DNA from 4 places in the Methylobacterium sp. SD274 genome. Region 2 is predicted to be linked to each of the others. Evidence: riboswitches for the same ligand, from Rfam matches in the RefSeq annotation. Region 2 holds a riboswitch; each other region holds the start of a gene.

The links. Region 2 has a riboswitch for cobalamin ahead of IPV08_RS22925 (TonB-dependent receptor). Riboswitches for the same ligand answer to the same signal wherever they lie in the genome.
Region 1: it holds a riboswitch for cobalamin, as region 2 does, so the genes downstream of both, IPV08_RS22395 (TonB-dependent siderophore receptor) here and IPV08_RS22925 (TonB-dependent receptor) in region 2, are expected to answer to the same signal.
Region 3: it holds a riboswitch for cobalamin, as region 2 does, so the genes downstream of both, IPV08_RS04000 (TonB-dependent receptor) here and IPV08_RS22925 (TonB-dependent receptor) in region 2, are expected to answer to the same signal.
Region 4: it holds a riboswitch for cobalamin, as region 2 does, so the genes downstream of both, IPV08_RS01015 (CbtB-domain containing protein) here and IPV08_RS22925 (TonB-dependent receptor) in region 2, are expected to answer to the same signal.

What each region holds. Positions count from the first base shown of each region.
Region 1 covers NZ_JADIJP010000040.1:9,704-14,554, reverse strand. The annotation lists gene IPV08_RS22405 (IS1182 family transposase) at 1-159, shown strand, start outside; gene IPV08_RS22400 (MucR family transcriptional regulator) at 945-1,478, opposite strand; cobalamin riboswitch at 2,064-2,274, shown strand; gene IPV08_RS22395 (TonB-dependent siderophore receptor) at 2,457-4,619, shown strand; gene IPV08_RS22390 (ABC transporter ATP-binding protein) at 4,619-4,851, shown strand, end outside.
Region 2 covers NZ_JADIJP010000044.1:18,255-23,105, forward strand. The annotation lists gene IPV08_RS22915 (iron ABC transporter permease) at 1-35, opposite strand, end outside; gene IPV08_RS22920 (ABC transporter substrate-binding protein) at 32-829, opposite strand; gene IPV08_RS22925 (TonB-dependent receptor) at 901-2,880, opposite strand; cobalamin riboswitch at 3,001-3,202, opposite strand; partial or broken gene IPV08_RS24815 (DUF4113 domain-containing protein) at 3,339-3,443, shown strand; gene IPV08_RS22935 (hypothetical protein) at 3,540-3,839, opposite strand; partial or broken gene IPV08_RS22940 (PQQ-dependent dehydrogenase, methanol/ethanol family) at 4,615-4,851, shown strand, end outside.
Region 3 covers NZ_JADIJP010000003.1:114,203-119,053, reverse strand. The annotation lists gene IPV08_RS04000 (TonB-dependent receptor) at 1-2,158, opposite strand, end outside; cobalamin riboswitch at 2,456-2,658, opposite strand; gene IPV08_RS03995 (TonB-dependent siderophore receptor) at 2,756-4,851, opposite strand, start outside.
Region 4 covers NZ_JADIJP010000001.1:213,979-218,829, reverse strand. The annotation lists gene IPV08_RS01035 (cobyric acid synthase) at 1-143, opposite strand, end outside; gene IPV08_RS01030 (hypothetical protein) at 201-908, opposite strand; gene cobO (cob(I)yrinic acid a,c-diamide adenosyltransferase) at 908-1,528, opposite strand; gene cobU (bifunctional adenosylcobinamide kinase/adenosylcobinamide-phosphate guanylyltransferase) at 1,525-2,037, opposite strand; cobalamin riboswitch at 2,144-2,338, shown strand; gene IPV08_RS01015 (CbtB-domain containing protein) at 2,395-2,571, shown strand; gene IPV08_RS01010 (CbtA family protein) at 2,602-3,381, shown strand; gene IPV08_RS01005 (DUF1636 domain-containing protein) at 3,374-3,796, shown strand; gene cobW (cobalamin biosynthesis protein CobW) at 3,793-4,827, shown strand; gene IPV08_RS00995 (DUF4349 domain-containing protein) at 4,833-4,851, shown strand, end outside.

The DNA of each region.
Region 1 (4,851 bases), on a different contig from region 2:
TTCGGCACCCTCAAAGCCTGGATGGGAGCGACCCACTTCCTGACCCGGGGGTTGAGGAACGTGGCCAGTGAGATGAGCCTGCAGGTTCTTGCCTACAACATGAAGCGAGTGATCGCGATCCTCGGTGCCGGCCCGCTCATCGCAGCTATCCGAGGCTGAAAGCCCGGTCCCTTTGCGCGATGCGCTGTCAGATCTTTCCAGGCCGCAAATGCGTTCTCACACAGCCTCCACCCTTCTCAGACGTTCAGCACAGGCACTAGGCACCTGTGCCTCATCTGCCATTCCCGATCCGGGCCGTGTCGGTTCCAGCGCCTTGTCCTTCCGCTAACCGACCCGGTGCATCCTCCCATCGAGCCAAGTTGCGTATCGGCTCACTGTGAGATGGACGGCCCGCCCCGCCGGTCCCGTGATCAGATCGCCGCCCCGATCTGATCACGGGGCCGGCGGGGCTGCTTCTCGCCTTGGGCCTTGCTGAGAGCGGCGTTCGCAGGGCTTCCCGTCGCCCCCCATGGCTTCCGCAGAGACCATGCCCAAAAAGCCGGCCTTATGGAGCAAATGCACCAAGGTGCGACCGCCGAACCTCAGTCGAAGTTCGTGCGATAGGGCTTGATTTTACGGAGGGTTTCCTTCGCTTCTTTCATCAAAGCACGGCTGCGCTTTACCTCTGCCCGCATCTCATGAGCTAACTTGATCGCCTGCCCAACTTGCTCCCGCACTAATGGGATAGCGTTGCTCCCTATGGGGCTGACGGTGTTCGACAAAGGGTCACCATGGCGGAGGAGCAGCGAGGGGGCGGCACGGCACTCGCTAGATTGCGGGGTGCAATCTTACAGGCCCATCCTTGTGCAACCGCTTTTGCGCGGTCGCACTCACCTGAGTTGGGGGTGCCGAGATTTTCTGAGACCCAAGCGGAAACGGCACCTGAGATGCTGCCGTTATGTTCGTCAAGCTGCTGCGGCAGCCTTCCGAGGCCGACCCGCCTTCTTGGGTTTCTCCGGAGCCGGAGCGGTCTCTTCAACGACGGCGTTTTCCGGCACGACAGCCTTCGCCTTGGCCGCACCATTCCGCTGCTGCCCGAGACCGAGTTGCTTGGCCAGGGCGGACCTTGCAGCCGAGTAGCTTGCGGCGACCATGGGGTAGTCGGCAGGTAGGCCATGCTTCGCGCGGTAGGTCTCGGGGCTCAGTCCACGGAGCGTCAGATGCCGCTTCATCGTTCTGTAGGGCTTGCCATCCTCGAAGCTGATGAGATGGTCGGGCGTTATGGACTTCTTGATCTGAGCCGGCGTCGCCTTCTCGATCTTGTCCTCGGCCACCGTACCGGTTCCACCAATCGCAAGACTGCTGACGGCAGCATGCACGTTGCTCAGCAACTCGCCCAAGGCGCTTGTTGGCAAAGAGTTATTGGAGACGTAGGCGGCGACGATGTCCGCTGCGAGTTTGATGTAGTCTGGCTGAGAATTTTGGGTGCTGTCGGCCATAGCATTTTCTCTGAGGATCCGTGGACGCCCCATAGAGTAAGTTTGGTACGAAACACAACGCTTTCACCAAGCAAAACTCACGTAGCTTGTTGGATGGCGTCACCCTGAAGCGATTAACTCCGCTCAGTGTTGCCGGATTGGATTGCAGAGCACGGGGCGCCAAGGGGACCGCCCCTGGCGCTTCAGTAAGGCCGGCATCATCACGACCGACCTCGCGCCGCCCCTGATGATGAGCGTGGTAGAGCTTCCGCTTTCAACCCGTTGCAGACCCCGGGAAGGTCCGCTTCCAGGCGACCTCGCAGACAAAGACCTACGACTAGATCGGGTGGAATGCGGTCCGACTGCTTTCGACCAGAAGACGTCCATAAGCGCTTATCGTGGAGGCCATCGAGCATCGGCCGATTGCGCCACTAGGCGCAGGCTGCATAACCTTTCACCCCCGATGGATCAGAGCCTCCGCACCTGAAAAGAGCGGACTGTCCCAATCCATCTGGCGACGGACAACGGTCCGGGACCAGACTGATGCAATGTTACAATGTTGCGAGAAAATGACGCCCCCTCGATTGACTATGCGGCGGCGCCCGGCGAATGTCTGACCGTCAAGGTTCCTGCGGGTCGTCGGCTCGCGGGCTAAGAGGGAATTCGGGGTGCTCGCAGGAGCGCTTCCGAAGCTGCCCCCGCAACTGTTAGCGGTGAGCCCTCACCGTCCATGGTCACTGGTGCGACGTACTGGGAAGGCCGAGGCGAGGGCGACGACCCGCGAGCCAGGAGACCTGCCTTGCACAACGATACGTCTCTCGGGCGGGGTGTCCCGGCGGAGCGCATGAGCGGGCTTGGCTACTGACGCAGCCGGTCCCGCGAGGGCACCCGCTCGGCCGTCGCTCGACAACCTTGAGCGCACCGGTGCCCCTTCGTCCCAACCTGGCGACCTCGAAGGTTGCGATCCTGACCCTGCCCGTTCCGGCCAAGCGTCGTCGGATGTCGAGGCGTCGAGGATCGCACTACGCGCTTGCCGCAATCCTTTCGGCGGGCGCGCCTGCACTGGAGGCCCGGGCGCAGGAGGCCGTCACGCTGGAGGAACTCTCCGTGGAGGCTACTGGCGGGAGCGCTCCAGTGGTCGCTGGTGCTGGCCCCTCCCCGGGGATAGGCCTGATCGGTCCGACCCCGGGCTACCGGGCCGACCGGGCGGTGAGCAGCACGAAGACCGACACGCCCCAGCGCGACGTGCCCCAGATCGTCACCGTTGCGCCGCGCGAGGTCATCACAGATCTCGCCGCCACCCGCGTCGACCGGGTCTTCAACTATACGCCCGGCGTCGCCCAGCAGAACAATTTTGGCGGCCTGACGGTGTTCAGCTACGCCATCCGTGGCACGACTACCTCGGAACTCTACCGTAACGGCTTCCCGATCAACCGAGGCTCGCCGCCGCCGCCCGACACCCAGAACGTCGAGCGCATCGAGGTGCTCAAGGGCCCCGGTGGCGGCCTGTTTGGGCGCAGTGACCCAGGTGGCCTCGTCAACTTCGTCACCAAACAGCCGACCGCTGAGCGCTTCGTCGAGATGGGCGGTCTCTGGGGTTCTTTCGAGCAGTTCCGCGACACGGTCGATGCCGGTGGCGCGCTCAACGAGGACGGCACGCTGCTCTACCGATTTAACTTTGCGGGCGGACGCCAGAACAGCTTTCGCGATTTTGTCGACAGCGACCGGCTCCTCGTCGCTCCCGTCGTGAGCTGGCAGGTCACGCCGGACACGAAAATCACCGTCGAGACCGAGTTCCTGCGCAATCGCGTCGTGGTCGACCGGGGTGTGATTGCGATCAACCGCCAACTCGGCTTCCTGCCGATTTCCCGCTTCCTCGGCGAGCCGGGGCAGAGCACGTATCAGAGCTCGGACACGATGCAGGTGCGGGTCGAGCATCGCTTCAACGCCGATTGGCAGATGCGCCTCGCCACCCACTTCAACACCGGCTCGCTGGTCGGGGAATCGGCGGAGGTCCGTGGCCTCGCCGCGGACAATCGCACCGTCCTGCGCGACCGGAACTTCCGCGATTACCGCTGGGATACCGCCATCGGTCAGGCCGAGGTGGTGGGGCGCTTCGCCACCGGTGATCTCGGTCATACCCTGCTTCTCGGCTTCGAGCGGGAGAGCACGGATAGCCGCGTGGTCTATGATCGCTCGAACTTCCGCCAGAGCCCCTACAGCCTCGACATTTACGATCCCCGCTACGGCCAGGCCCTGCCGCCGCTCACGATCCGGCGCAACAACTTGGAACGAGTCACCAACACCGCCCTCTATGTCCAGGACCAGATCGCGCTCAGCCCCGAGTGGAAGGCGCTCCTCGGGGCCCGGTTCGATTTCTTCGAGCAATCTTTTCGCGAGCGAACGAACTCGACCCAGTCAGAGCAATCGCGGGTGGCGGCCACGCCGCGTGCCGGGCTCGTCTACCAGCCCCTGCCTGAGCTTTCGCTCTACACCAATGTCGGCACCAGCTTCCGGCCCAATATCGGCCCCGACGCCTTCGCGGTGGCCCGCGCGGAGCCGTTCGAGCCCGAGACTGGCATCGGCTACGAGGTGGGTGCCAAGCTCGATCTGTTCGGAGGCGCCCTCGGCCTGACGGCGGCGGCCTTCCGCATCGAGCGGCAGAACGTGCTGACGGCCGACCCCAACAACAGCGGCTTCTCGCTGGCGGCGGGCGGCGTGCGCAGCCAGGGCTTCGAACTCACGGCCGCAGGCCAGATCACCCCCGAGATCAAGATCCTGGCGGGCTACGTCTACGCCGACGCAGTGGTGACCAAGGATAACGTGCTGCCGGTGGGCGCACCGCTGATCAACATCCCGCGCCACTCGGGCAGCCTGCTCGCTGTGCACGAGGTCCAGGCCGGCCCCTGGAAGGGCCTCGGCCTGGGCGGCGGCGTGCGCGGGGTTGGCGAACGCGCCGGGGACGCATCGGGCTCGGGCTTCTCTCTGCCGGCCTACATCGCTGTCGATGCGCTGGCCTATTACCGCTACGAGAACATGCGCTTCGGCCTTAACGTCGAGAACATCTTCGACACCACTTACTATGAGAGTTCGAACAGCGTGTTCCGGGTCTATCCCGGCGCGCCCCGGCGCTTCACCGGCACGATCTCGGTGCGGTTCTGATGACTGAGGTCACGACCCATTCGGGCGACTTCGTCCTGGAGATCCGGGGGGCGGGCAAGCGTTTCGGCGAACGCCAAGCCCTCGATGGCCTCGACCTGTCGCTCCGTCCCGGGGAGGTCTTCGCCCTGCTCGGGCCGAACGGGGCTGGCAAGACCACAACGGTCAACCTGATCCTCGGCTTCCTAAAGGCGGATGCCGGCACGGTCCGGGTCTGCGGTGTCGATGCCGGCGC
Region 2 (4,851 bases):
TCGATCCGGACGGGAGGCTGCAGGGGCGCATTCATGGCACTGCCCGTTCGCGTGCGGCGGCGGCGAGCAAGGCCACGACCTCGGCGACCTGGGGACCTGGGCAGGTCCAGAGCCGGTTCGGGATCGAGACGGTGCGACCCTGTCGGCGCAGCGCGTCGAGGACGGGGTGATGCAACAGGTTGTCGGCGAGCGACGGCCTGCCGGGCTCCCCCTCGTCGACGACGATGAGGTCGGCGTCGGCAAAGGCCGCCGCTTCCAGCGGGACCTGGCCGAAACGGTCGCGACCGAGTTCGGCCGCAACGTTGACGAGGCCGGCGGCGCGGATGATCGCATCGCCAAGGCTGCCGGGTGCGACCGTGAAGGCATTCGGGCGCATGACGAGTGCCCGCAACGGTTTTGCCGCCGGCACCACCTGCGCCAGCCGAGCATCGAGTTCCGCGACCATGGTCTCGCCGCGCGCGGCGTGCCCGAGAGACGCCGCGACGGTCCGGATCTGGGCACGCACTCCTTTGAAGTCGTTGGGTACGCCGAGTTCGAGGAGGGGGAATCCGACGCGCTTGAGCAGGCCCACCGTGGTTCGTGTCGTGAAGGCTCCGGCGACGACGAGGTCGGGTTGAAGGGCGACGATCTCCTCCGATAGGCCACGCGTCACCGCGATGCCCGTGGCCTCCCGCGCGACGGTGGAGCCGCGCGGGTCATGGGCGAGGTAGGTTACGGCGGCGACCTGATCGCGGTCTGCAAGCCGCAAGACGAGCTCGTCCGCGCAAAGGTTCATCGAGACGACATGCCGAGGACGAACGGGCGCCGGGGCAGCCATCCCTCCAACCATCGGCCACGCCTGACTGACGGCCAGGATCACCGGCAGCACCGCGAGAGCGGACCGTCTTGTCATCTGCGGTCTCAAAACGCGGTCAGGCGGACGCCGCCATACACGGCGAGGCCGGCCTCAAGGAAACCGGTGGGGTTTTCGTAGCGGCGGTCGAACAGGTTATCGATCCGCCCGAACACGCTCATCGTCTCGCTGACGTCGTAGTTCACCGCGAGGTTGACCAGGGTGAAGCCTGGGTTCTTGAGGCGGGCCACCGAGAAGTCGCGATTGCCGTCGACGAAGTGGCCGAGCACGATCACGGTGCCGCTAAGGGTCAGGCCGGGAAGCGGGGTCCAGAACGCGGTGGCGCTGCCCTTGTGCCGTGGCCGGCGCAAGAGCTCCTGGTTGGTGATCTCGTTCTTGGTCACAGTGTTGGTGTAGTCGACCCGGCCCGACAACGTGTCGGAGATCCGGACCGCGACGAAGGTTTCTGCCCCGTACGACTCGGCCCGGCCGACGTTCTCGTTCGAGGTGAATGTCGCGTTCGTGGTAATAAGGTTCTTGAAGTCGTTGGCGTAATAGGTCGCCCCAACGAGGACGTGGTCTCCAAGGGGCTGCTCGATTCCGGCATCGTAGCCGAGGCTTTCCTCCGGTCGCAGGTTGGGGTTGGCGAAGAAGTTCGACGTCGGGAAGCTCTGGAACAGCTGGCTTAGGGTCGGTGCCTTGAAGCCGGTGCCCACGCTGCCTTTGATCCGGGTCTCGGAGAGGGGCAGGACGTAGCTCGGCGCGACGCGGAAGGTGGTGGCCGGCCCGAAGGCGTCGTTCTCGTCGTGGCGGATGTTGGCGATGAACGAGGCCCGCTCGAAGGGCGTCAGCTGCGCCTCGACGTAGCCGGCGGTGTTGCCGTTCTTTGCTCGCAAAATACCGGCCTCGAACGGACTCGGGTCAGTGGTCGACAGGCTCTCGTCGTCGCGCTGAGCGCCGAACAGGACGAGGTTGCCGGGCGAGAGCTGGTAGTCCCCGCGGTACTCGTACCGGGTGCGCTCGCCCAAGCCCGTGGTCGCATCGGGAGTGGCCAGCGGGTCGAGCGGTCCCTGCTGACGGTTGAACAGGTTCGAGTAGTTGATCGCGAAGAGGTTGTGGAAGCCCGCAAACGGCGTCCACTCGGCCTCGTTGCGGGTGAAGACCTGTTGCACGTCGGCGGCGCTCCGGAACGCCGCCGGGAAGGCCGGGAAGGTGCTGTAGTCAGTTCCCGTGTACAGGAGGCGGGAATTGATGAAGCGCGTCACCGAGTTGATGCGGAAGGTATCGGTGAACTGGTAGCCGAACTTCGCCGAGACGGTCTCGTTGTCGTAAAAATTCGGATGGATCGGACGGCCGAACGGGACGAGGTTCGGCGGCGTCACCGGCGTCGCCGCCGCACGGAAGTGCTGGATCGAGACCGAATAGTCGAAGCCGTCCTCCGACCCGCTGATCCTGCCGCTCTGGTTAAAGGTACCGAACGAACCGCCCTCGATCCGCGCGGTGGCCCTGGCCGGTCCCTCGCCGCGCTTCGTCGTGAAGGAGATCGCGCCTCCGATTGCGTCGCTGCCGTAGAGGCCGCTCTGGGGACCCCTGAGCACCTCGATGCGGGAGAGGTCGTCGGTCAGGAGTTGCCCAAAGTCGAAGGAGCCGTTCGGGTTCGACGGGTCGGTCGCGTCGATCCCGTCGATGAGGACCTTCACGTGGTTCGAGTTCGAGCCTCGGATGAACACCGATGTCTGGCCGCCGGGACCACCGGTCTGCACGACGTTGAGGCCCGGCACCTGCTGGAGGGCATCTGGGACGGTGCGGCGCTGCTGGGCCTCCAAGGTCGCGGCGGTCAGCACGGTGACGCTTGATCCGACCTGGTCGACTGGGGTCGGAACGCCGGTGGCGGAGACGGAGAGTTCGGAGAGCGAGACGGCGGCCTCGGCGTCGCCCGGCACATCGGCGAAGGGCGCTGCCGCCTGTTGCGCCAGGGCGGATACAGGAAGCGAGGCGCAGGCGATCGCGAGCGTGCGCAGGCACGCAAATCGGGAGGGGAAGGACACGGGACAAGCCTCGGGCGACGTCTGTGGCACGTCACCGCGAACGAGGCCTGGGCGCTTGTCTGCCGTTAGGACAGCCGAACGCCTCGACACCCATCAGGACACCCCGCCCGATGCGTTTCGCGTGTGACCACGACTGACGGCAGGTCTCCTGGCTCGCGGGTCACCGCCCTCTCATCGTCTTCCCAGACGCCGAAGCATCCAGTGACGTGTTGATGATGGGCTCGCCGCTTACAGTTGCGGGGGCAGCCGCGGCATCGGGCGAAAGCCCCCACCGCGTTCCCTTTTGATCCTCCGAGGAGGAACCGTCGGGCACAAGGAGCCCGATAAGAAGGTGCGCCGTCAATGGTGCCTCAAAGCTTTCTGGCCGTATGTGGTCACAAGGTTACAATCCTAGGCTTGCGAAGCTTCGGTTCGCTGCTGCATCGAATTCACTCATCGGATACCTGATGTGGATGCGTAGCGCTGGCTTCGCCCCAAAGCGGTCTTGGTCGACGACATTCCAGATGCGCTCACCGCGCTACACCACTAGGCTCGACGAGGTACCGGTCGTCGCTGAAGCCTGACCGAGGTTGGCTGAAACCGATCGACGAATCCGGCTTTCCTGCGGTTTAGGCCCAGTGAACGCCGGAGTGCCTAACGCCACCCCGGCATTGCGGTGGTCAGGCGGCCTTGGCGGTGACCTTCTCGTAGGTTCCAGTCGCGATCTGGTCTTCGAGCTGCGCCTTAATGTCGGCGATGCTCCGGATTTGGACGGGATTACCTGCGTCGTCGAGGAATTCGTACAGCGCATCCTCGATGTTGCGGTTGCTGAAGAACACGATGGTGTCCTCATCGCCAACGCCTTCCAGATGCGGTTCGCCGTTCGCCATGCCAGAGACGTAGCCACTCGTCGAGCGGGGCTCCTTGTAGCTGCCGTCCTCGCGGTAGAACCGGAGCTCACCCTGCATCACGAGGGTCACTCGGCTGCCCCAGGTCATATATTAGCTACCTGACCGGTAAGTGCGCAGACATGAGGCGAAATAAGATCCGTCCCAACGGCCGCCAGGGTCGGCCTCAAAGTATATCGTAAAAATTTCAATGAGATTTAATGGTGGCAGTGCATATTGGAAACCTGAATTGCCAGATTGTAACACTGGCTTTGCCGTAATATCCCGAGTTTGACCTTGATGAAATCGCCTGCTTATTTAGCAAGCGCAAGGCTATCTTCGAAGGCATTCCACCCATGCCGTCCGCTTCTGCGGGCACAAAAAAACGGTGAGGCCAGAAGGCTCTCACCGTTCAAGTGGGGGGTCAAAAAGCCTCCGAGCGGTCCACGCAAGAAATTCTCTAACCCTGTCGCAATTGAGGTTTAGCACAGATACTCAGAACCGCAATTACATATTTGCCTTCAAACTATAAATTCAAAGCCTGGCACTGAAGGCCGTCTTTTTAGTAAATTTTTACATCGTGGCGCGCTGTATAGCGTATTTGCCACCTTTGAGTCGTGAATTTGTTGCCAAAATGCATTATATTTATATTTTGTCGCACTTATGAAAATCTTATTGCGATATTCTGGAATTGGATTACTGCTTCGCATGCTCTTCTGTGGATGCACCCATGTAGCCCAGCGATAGAGATGATCGATTGCGATTACCGCGATAGATCCCTGGCAATGATCAGGAACTTGCAATGATGGGATTAGCGGCAGGCATGACCTCTCATGCTGGTCCTCAATATCCCACTTAGGAGGAATGCATGAGAGCGGTCCATCTTCTCGCACTTGGCGCCAGTCTGGCGGCTTCGGCCCCTGCCTTCGCCAATGACGACGTCTTGAAGCGCACGGCCGATCCGGCCCAGCAGGTTCTGCAGACGGTCGATTACGCCAATACGCGCTATTCGAAGCTCGACCAGATCAACGCCAGCAACGTGAAGCAGCTGCAGGTGGCCTGGACGTTCTCGACCGGTGTCCTGCGCGGCCACGAGGGTTCGCCC
Region 3 (4,851 bases), on a different contig from region 2:
CGAGGATCCAGTTGGTGCCGATCCCGTCCACGGCGTTGCCGCTGATCGCGTAGGTTGTATCGAACAGATTGTAGACGCGAAGGCTCAGGCGCGAGGCCGGGGTGACCTGATGGTCGAGGCCGAGATGGGCCAGGGTGTAGTCGGGCCGCGGCGCGGTGTTGGAGAAGTCGCTGAAGACCCGGCCGACATTCTGCAGCCCGATCCGCGCCTCCCAGTCGCGGGCGAAGGCCCAATTGAGCCAGACATTGGCGACGCGCTCGGGCACGTCTTTGGGCTGGTTGCCCGCATAGGACGCCGCCCCTTCCCGGAACTCGTCGTATTGCGCGTGGAGCAGGGCGAGGTTGGCGTCGATGCGCCAGCCGTCGGGCAGGCGCAGGGCGAGCGCCCCCTCCACCCCGTGCGAGGATTGCCGGCCGACCTGGGTCGAGACATTGGGCTGGCCCGGCACCGCCGAGATCAGGTTGTCCTTGACGATGCGGTAGCCCGCCACCGTCCATTCGAGGGCGCCGTTCAGCGCGAGGCCCTTGGCCCCGACCTCGACCTGTTCGCCGGTGGAGAGGTCGAAATTGGCGTTCGTTTGCGACAGGCTGATGAGGCTCCCCACCGGATCGGTGGCGGTGGCGTATTGCACGTAGAGGGCCGAATCCGGCGTCGGGTTGTAGACGAGGCCGAACCGGTAGCTCAGGGCCTCGAACGAGCGCGCGAAGGTGTCGCCGGTGGCGAGGTTGCGCCGGTGCAGGGTCGGCGCGTCGAAACGCATTCCGGTGAGGAAGGAGAGTTGGTCGCTGAGGATCAGCCGGTTCTCGGCGAAGACCGAGGCCTGGTTGGTGCTGGTGGCATAGGCCGGGCTGGCGCGGCCATTGGCCGGGAACAGGCCCGGATCGTAGGTGAACGGATCGACGCTGGTGACGAGGCCGCCGCCCGCGCTGGAGAAGTTGTTGGTGTGGCGGAAATCCACGTGGTTGACGTCGAACCCAATGGCGAACTCGTTGCGGAAGCCGAACAGGTTGCCCTTGAAGGCCGCGTCGAAGCGGTTCCCGACCTGCTCCTGGTTGTGGTAGATTTCGAGGTAGTCGGACCTGTCGATCCGTCCCGTACCGCTATTGAACCGGTACTGCTCGACATCGAGCCAGTGGCGACGGCTCTGCAGCCGGTAGGCGGTGTTGCGGATGGTGATGTCGGCGCTCGGCGTCCACTCGGTCTTGAGTTGGGTCCAGTTATCGGCCCAGACGATCTTCGCGCCGTCGACATTGTAGTTGTTGTTGCGCAGGGACTGGACGATCCGGCCATTGACCAGCGGCGTGCCCCAGTAGCGCGCGGGCTCCTGGTAGCCGAGATCGTGGCTGAGGGTGACGGCGAGATCGGGGTTGAGCTGGAACAGCAGCGCGCCCGAGACCGCGAGGTTGCGGAAATCCCCATTCGGGCTGGTCCAGCCGCCGTCGCGGTTGCCGCTGACATTGAGGCGGTAGGCCACCGCATCGCCGATTGGACCGCCGAGATCGACGGCGAGGCGCGCGAGCCCGTCCGACCCGGTGGCGGCACGGGCGGCATGGATCGGCGTGAAGCTCGGCTTCTTCGAGACCACGTTGACCACGCCGCCGATGGCGCCGTCGCCATAGAGCACGGAGGCCGGGCCGCGTAGCACCTCGATCCGCTCCACGTTCCAGGTATCGAACGGGAAGGTCACCGTGCCGGCGCCCACGAACAGCCGCGTGCCGTCATAGAGCTGCTGGATCGAGTTCGGGCCGGCGAAGCCCCGGCTGGAGAAGGCGCCGTTGCCGTTGCCGGGCGACGCGATGGTGGTGATGCCGGTGGCGTTCTGCGTCACCGCCTCGACCACCGTGTTCTGGCCCCGGATGCGCGCGGTCTCGCCGCTGATGACATCGATGCTGGCGGGCGTCTCCAGCGGCGTCAGGCCGAGGCGACTGGCGCTGCGGGAGGGGGTCGAGAGGTTGAGCCCGACCGGGTTGGCGCGAGTCAGGCTGACCCCGCTCCCCTCCACGGTGAGCTGGTCGAGGGTGACGGCATTCTGGCCGATGGAATCCTGGCCCCGGACCTCGCCCGCGAGCAGGGTCGAGCCGAGGAGTGACGCGATGAAAGCGGTGGCGCGGGCCGGCGAGATCCGCCCGGGGGCGCGGTGGGTGACCTGTGTGGGCATGTTCGTTTGGGCAAACCGGAGTGATCGCTGGCCGAATGCCGCGCCCCTTCTGCTAGATCGTATGTTATAACGTTACAATACGTCGAACCGGGCAAAATGCCTGCGCGGAGGACCAAACGGTCTCGCCGAGGGCAAGCTGTGGAGCGATTCTGTAACGGAAGGAACAGGGACGATCGGGCATCGCGGGCGAACGGCAGGCGCGGCTCAGCGCAGTGGCACGTCACCGCGAACGAAGCCGATCCCCACGCGAGCGCAGGTCCCGACACCCCACCAGGACACCCCGCCCGATGCGTTTCGCGTGTGACCACGACTGACGGCAGGTCTCCTGGCTCGCGGGTCGACGCCCTCTCATCGTCTTCCCAGAAGCCGGAGCCTCCAGTGACGTGTTGATGATGGGCTCGCCGCTTACAGTTGCGGGGGCAGCCGCGGCATCGGGCTCAAGACCCTCACCGCGTTCCCTTTTGATCCCCCGAAGGGGAACCGTCATCGTCAGGCTAGTCGAGGGCGAGAGACCGCGTCAACGACGTGACGGCAACAGCCCAAAAGAAAAGCCCCGGACCGTTCGATCCGGGGCCGATCTCATCGGATGCGTATCGCCTACCAGCGGTAGGTGACGGAGCCGGTGATACGGCGGCCGTCGCCGTAATTGCAGCCGACATATCCGAGTTGGGCGCAGGTGCCGACATAGACCCGGTCGGCGAGGTTGTTGGCGGCCACCTGGAAGCGCCAGTTGTCGTAGGTATAGCGGATCGACGCATCCATCAGGAAGTAATCCGGCACGCGGATGGTGTTGGCGGCATCGCCGAACGTGTCGCCGATGTAACGAACGCCGAAGCCGAAGCCGAGACCACGGAACACGCCAGTCTGGACGGTATAGTCGGCCCAGTTCGAGATCACGATGTTCGGAACTTGAATGGGACGATTACCGACTGTGCTCGCGAACCGCGCGTCCGGGGGCGTATCCTTGGTCACCCGCGCGTTGAGGGCGGTGAGCGAGCTCAGTAGGCGGAACCCTTCGGCCAGTTCCACGGTGGCCTCGACCTCGACGCCGTTCACCGCGATCTCGCCGGTCTGGTAATAGGCCTGCTGCAGCGGATCGGTCGGATCGAAGGTCAGCGCATTGGTTTTCTTCGTGTCGAAATACGACAGGAGGAACGTGCTGTTCGATCCGGGCGGCTGGAACTTGATACCGCCCTCGACCGTCTCCCCGATCTCGGGCTTGGCGGGGCCGATCGAGTAGGTGGCCGGGGCAATGGGGACAATCGGGCTCGGCGTGCTCGACTGGATGTAGAACGGCAGCACGTTGAACGAGCGCGCGGCCGCGACGTAGGGCGTCAGGCCGTTGTCGAAGAGATACGACAGCCCGACGCGGCCGCTATACGATTCCGCATTCTGGGTGACCCCGAAATTGGTCGGGATGGCGTTTGCGACGCCGATACTGTTCAGCGTCGTACGCACGGCATCGAGGGCGGGGTTCTGCACATCCGTCCGCGTCTTCACCCAATCGTAGCGGGCGTTGGCGCTGAACAGGAAACCGTTGCCGAACTTCACCTGATCCTGGGCGTAGATGCCGGTCTGCTCCTGCGACAGCCGGCTCAACAGCGTCCTCTGCAGGGGGGCGACGGCCGAGCCATAGGTCGGGTTGAGGACGTCGATCGGCCCGACCAGCGCTGGCGCCGGGGCGCCGAGCAGGAAGTTGGGATCGAAGAAGGCCTGGGTCGGGCCGCCCCTCTGGTCGCTCTTGTTCTGGATGTTGCTGTAATCGATGCCGAGCAGGGCGGTGTTCTTGAACCAGTCGAACACGTGCTCGTGCTGGATCTGGGTATCGACGGTGAAGACGCCGTAATCCTCCAGCCAGGTCTGGGCCGAACGGTTGATGAGCGAGGGTGAAGCCGTATTGTTCAGCCCGGTCGGGTAGATGCTGTTGTAGTTGGTGCTGGCATGGGCGTAGCGCAGATTCTGGCGCACGGTCCATTCGTTGTCGAAGCGGTGCGAGAACTCGTAGCCGGCCATGGCGCGCTCGGACTTGAACCGGCTGAAATCGGGCTCGCCGAGGAAGCGGTCGCGCAGGTTGGCCTTCAGCGGGTTCGACCCGTTGGTGTAGTATTGCGGGATCAAGCGGTACTTATCGCCCGAGACATCCTTCTGGTAATTGCCCAGAAGCGTCAGGCTGGTATCGGCCGACGGCCGGAAGGTGACGGCCGGGGCGATGTAGACCCGGTCGAGATCGACGTAATCGGCCTGGGTGCCACCGTTCCGCAGGAAGCCGGTGATCCGGTAGAGGATGGTCTTTTCGGGATTGGCCGGGCCGCTCAGGTCGAAGCCGAACTGCTTGCGGTTGTAGGTGCCGTAAGAGCCGTAGATCTCGCGCAAAGGCACGTCGAGGGGCTTCTTGCTGACGAAGTTCACGAGCCCGCCCGGATCGTTCAGGCCGTAGAGACCCGAGGTCGGCCCGCGCAGGACGTCGATGCGCTCGATCCCGTAGGGCTCCTGCGGGAAGCCGGAGAAGCTGGTGACGGGCAGGCGCAGGCCGTCGCGGTAGACGCCACGGATGGTCTGGTCGAAGCCGCGGATGATGAGCTGGTCGAAGCGGCCATCTTCGCCCTGAGGCGAGGAAACGACGCCGGCCGTGTAGGCGAGCGCATCGGCGAGGTTCTGCGCGCCGCGATCCTCGAGCTGCTTCTGCGTCACCA
Region 4 (4,851 bases), on a different contig from region 2:
GCCGCGTTGTTGGACATGTTCTGCGGCTTGAACGGTCGCACGGCGAGGCCGCGCCGCGTGAAGGCGCGGCACAGGCCGGCCACGATCAGCGACTTACCGACATCCGAGCCGGTGCCCTGGATCATGAAGGCGCGGGCAGTCATGCGATCGGGTCTCGTCCGGTGTGCCGAGGGGCGTTGGCGTGCCCTAGCACGGCCGCGTCAGGGCCGCGACGGCGCGCCGGCGACGCAGACGGGATCGGGCGGCCGCGCGGCCCGGCGGAAATCGAGGATGGCGGAGGCGTAGGTCTCGACGACCTCCGAGAACGGCACCCGCTCGGCCGTGAACAGCACGGCGCGATGACTGAACAGGCGGTCCGGAATCGCGAGCGGCGCGCAGGCGGGATGGGGCGGGGCCGCCTGGTCCCAACCGGGCGGCAGAGGCTGCCAGAGACGGTCCGCCCCAATGGTCTGGCGGGTGGTGCCCAGCGCCTGGACCGCCTTGCCAAAGGGCGTGTCGGTCGTCTCCAGCAGGCGGTTCATCTCCGGGTTCAGCCGCTCCGGCACATACCAATTGTCCGCTTCCGACAGGACGTGATCGCCGCAGGCGAGCCGGACACGGCGATACTTCAAAGGTGTATCCGGCACGGCCTGGAGCCGTCGGCGCGTCTCTTCCGAGGCGGGCTTGTCCACATCGCGCAGGAGGGTCGCCGTGAGCCGCGGGTCCGTCGCCATGCCGTGCTCGGAGCACCAGCCTTCGAGGGTCGCGGTGGCGCTGCGGCTCGCCAGGAGCCGCGCGTTCAGCCCCTCCATCACCGCCAGCGCCTCGACGCGGGCGAGATAGGTGTCCGGCCAGGATGTGATGGACTCCGCGGAGGCCGCCGCCGACATGGTGGCGAGAAGACCGAGCGAGAGGAAGGCCGTCCGCATCAGAATTCGATCCCCTCCTGCGCCTTCACGCCGGCCGAGAAATGGTGCTTCACGCTGCCCATCTCGGTGACGAGGTCGGCGGCCTGGATGAGGGCCGGCTTGGCGTTGCGGCCGGTGACGATGACGTGGAGGTCGGGCCGGCGCGCCCGGAAAGCCGCCACCACGGCGTCGATGGTCAGGTAATCGTAGCGCAGGGCGATGTTGAGTTCGTCGAGGAGGACGAGACGGATGGTCGGGTCGGCCATCAGTTCCTCGGCTTTGGCCCAGGCATGCTCGGCGGCGGCGATGTCGCGGGCCTTGTCTTGCGTCTCCCAGGTGAAGCCCTCGCCGAGCGTATGCCATTCGATCCGGTCGCCGAAGGCCTTCAGCGCGTGCTTCTCGCCCGTATCCCAGGCTCCCTTGATGAACTGGACCACGCCGACCCGCCAGCCATGGCCGAGCGCCCGCAGGACGAGGCCGAGCCCGGCCGTGGTCTTGCCCTTGCCGGGACCGGTATTGACGATGAGCAGGCCCTTCTCGATCGTCTTGCCCGCGACTTCGGCGTCCTGGACGGCCTTGCGCTTCTCCATCTTCTCGCGGTGACGGTCGGCCTCCGCGTCATTTATCTCCAGATCGTTCATGCGCTCGCTCCGGGTTGGGGTTTCACGATCATCGGCAGTCCCGCCACCATGAACACCACATGGTCGGCCCGCGCGGCGAGGCGCTGGTGCAGTCGCCCGGCCGCGTCGCGGAAGCGGCGGGCGAGCGCGTTGTCCGGCACGATGCCGAGACCGACCTCGTTGCCGACGAGCACCACCGGCCCCGGCGCGCGGCCGCAGGCCTCGATCAGGGCAGCGCTCGCCGCCTCGATATCGGCCTCGGACAGGATCAGGTTGGTCAGCCACAGGGTCAGGCAATCGACGAGCACCGGCCCTGTCGCCGCAGCGACGGCCTCGGCCAGGTCGATCGGCACGTCCCGGGTGATCCAATCCGCCGAGCGGCGCGACCGGTGAAGGGCGACGCGCTCCCGCATCTCGTCGTCCCAGGCCTGCGCGGTGGCGAGGTAGAGCCAAGGCGCCGGGTGGGCTTCGACGAGGCGTTCCCCATGCAGGCTCTTGCCCGAGCGCGCGCCGCCGAGAACCAGTGTCATTCTTGGAGAAGGCTGCCGCATGGCTCCCTTTAGCGCGAAACCGCCCTGCCCCGTCAAAGCCGGTAAAACGCTTTGGCGGCGCGTTGTCAGCGGTCGCGCGAGCGCGTAGAAGCGAAGTTCGGACGGTGCCCCGGCGACGGGGTGAAAAGGGAATGCGGTGAGGGCTCGCGCCTGAAACCGCAGCTGCCCCCGCAACTGTGAGCGGAGACGGGCCTGCCATCGGCCACCGGAGCGATCCGGGAAGGCGGCAGGACCGGATGACCCGCGAGCCAGGAGACCTGCCTTCCGAAGGGGACCAAATCGTCCTCCCGCTCTATCCTCGAACGCCGCCGGCGGGGCGGCCGGAGACCTGACACGATGACCACGAACACCCTCGCCCTCACCGGCACCCGCAGCAACGAGCGTCTCGGCGCAGTGCTCATGGCCGCTTTCCTCGGCCTCGGGCTCGTCTTCATGGCCGGCTTCGCCCCGGCGATGGCGCTGCACAACGCGGCCCACGATTTCCGGCACGCCCAGAATTTCCCCTGCCACTGACCGCCTCGCGCTCAGCCAGGACCTGATTTCATGATGATCCGACTCGTGTCGGCGGCCCTGGTCGCCGGCTTCCTGGCGGCTGTCGTCGCCACGGGCTTGCAGCTCGCCCTCACCTCGCCGCTGATCATCGCGGCCGAGCGTTACGAGAGCGGCGAAGCCACGGCGCCAGCCGCGCTATGGATGCCGCGCGGCGCCTCCCCGGCCTCCCTCCTCGTGCCCGTCCATTCGGGCCACGACCATGGTGGCAAGACGGACGGTGTCGAAGGCGGCGAGGTCGCTCCGGCCTGGCAGCCCGGCCCCGGCCTGCCCCGGATGGTCTTCACCGCCCTCGCGACCCTGGTCGGCGGCGTCGGCTACGCCCTGTTACTGGGCGCGGCTCTCATTGCCTGTGGGCGCGAGCCGAGCCCGGAAACCGGCCTGCGATTCGCGATCGCGGGGTTCCTCGCCGTGGCCCTCGCCCCTTCCCTCGGCCTCCCGCCGGAACTACCCGGCATGGAGGCGGCTCCGCTCGCCGAACGCCAGTTCTGGTGGATCATGACCGCGGCCGCCACCGCCATGGGGCTCTACCTCATCGCGATCCGCCGCTCCTCCATCGCCATCGCTGGAGGGATCGTGCTCCTCGTCGCGCCGCATCTGGCCGGAGCGCCGGAGACGAGCCACACCGCCTCCGCCCTGCCCCCGGGCTACGCGGCCCAATTCGCCGCTCGGTCGCTCGGCATCGCCTTCGTGTTCTGGGCGGTGATCGGCCTCGCCTTCGGCTGGGCCTGGAACAGCGTCGGGCGCAAGAGCCCGGCGACGTCACATGCCTGACGAGGACATCCAGGCCGGCAGCCCGGTCGTACTCTATGTCTGCGCCACCTGCCGCACGGCCGGCGACACATCCGAGCCCCGCGCCGGGGCCCGCCTCGTCTCGGCGCTGCGCGATGCGGTGAAGGAAGCCGCCATCGAGGGCATCGCGGTCGAGAGCGTCGAGTGCCTGTCGGTCTGCAAGCGCCCCTGCACGGTCGCCGTGGCTTCCGAAGGCCGCTGGACCTACGTTTACGGCGATCTCGACCCGGTCGAATCCGCCAGAACCATCCTCGCGGGCATCGGCCTGTACGCGGAGACGCCCGACGGCATCGTGCCCTGGAAGGCGCGGCCGGAGGCGTTCCGCAAAGGCGTCGTCGCCCGCATTCCCCCGTTTCCTCCGCCCCGCGCGGACAGAATTCCGGACGCCGCCGAATGAGCATCGTCGAGAAGATCCCCTGCACCATCGTCACCGGCTTCCTCGGAGCCGGGAAGACGACCCTCGTCCGTCACCTCGTGGAGAATGCCGGCGGTCGTCGGCTCGCCATCATCGTCAACGAGTTCGGCGATATCGGCTTCGACGGATCGTTCCTGGCCGCCTGCGGCATCGAGGGTTGCCAGGATGAGGACATCGTGGAACTCGCCAATGGCTGCATCTGCTGCACCGTGGCGGACGATTTCGTGCCGGCCCTGAACAAGCTCCTCGACCGCGCTGACCCGCCGGAGCACATCCTCATCGAGACGTCCGGCCTCGCTCTGCCGAAGCCCCTGGTCCAGGCTTTCCACTGGCCGGCCATCCGCTCGCGGGTGACCGTGGACGGGGTGATCGCGGTCATCGACGGCCCCGCCGTCGCTGCCGGCTTCTTCGCCGACGATCCGGCGGCCCTCGCCGCCCAGCGCGCCGACGATGCCAGCGTCGATCACGACAACCCGCTGGAAGAGGTGTTCGAGGACCAGCTCCTCTGCGCCGACCTCGTGGTGATGAACAAGGCCGACCTCCTCGACGAAGCCGGCAAGGCCAAGGTCCGCGCCGAGGTGGAGCGCCAGCTGCCGCGCGCGGTGAAGATGGTCGAGGCCGAGCATGGCCGCCTCGATCCGCGCGTGATCCTCGGTCTCGGCGCCGCCGCCGAGGACGATCTCGACGCCCGCCCCTCCCATCACGGCGAGGGCGAGGACCACGATCACGACGATTTCGACTCCGTGGCCATTGCGGTGCCTGCCACGGCGAGCGCCGAGGATCTGGCCTCCCGCGTCGCCCGCGCCGCCGAGACCAGCGGCGTCCTGCGGATCAAGGGCTTCGCCGAGGTCACCGGCAAGCCGATGCGCCTCGTGGTCCAGGGCGTCGGTGCCCGTATCGCCCATCATTACGACCGCCCCTGGCGGGCGAGCGAGAACCGCGACGGCCGGCTCGTGGTCATCGGGCTGAAGGGTTTCGACCAGGGGGCGGTGGCAGCCGCCCTGGCGGGGTGAGCGCGTTGACCGCCCGACGGATCC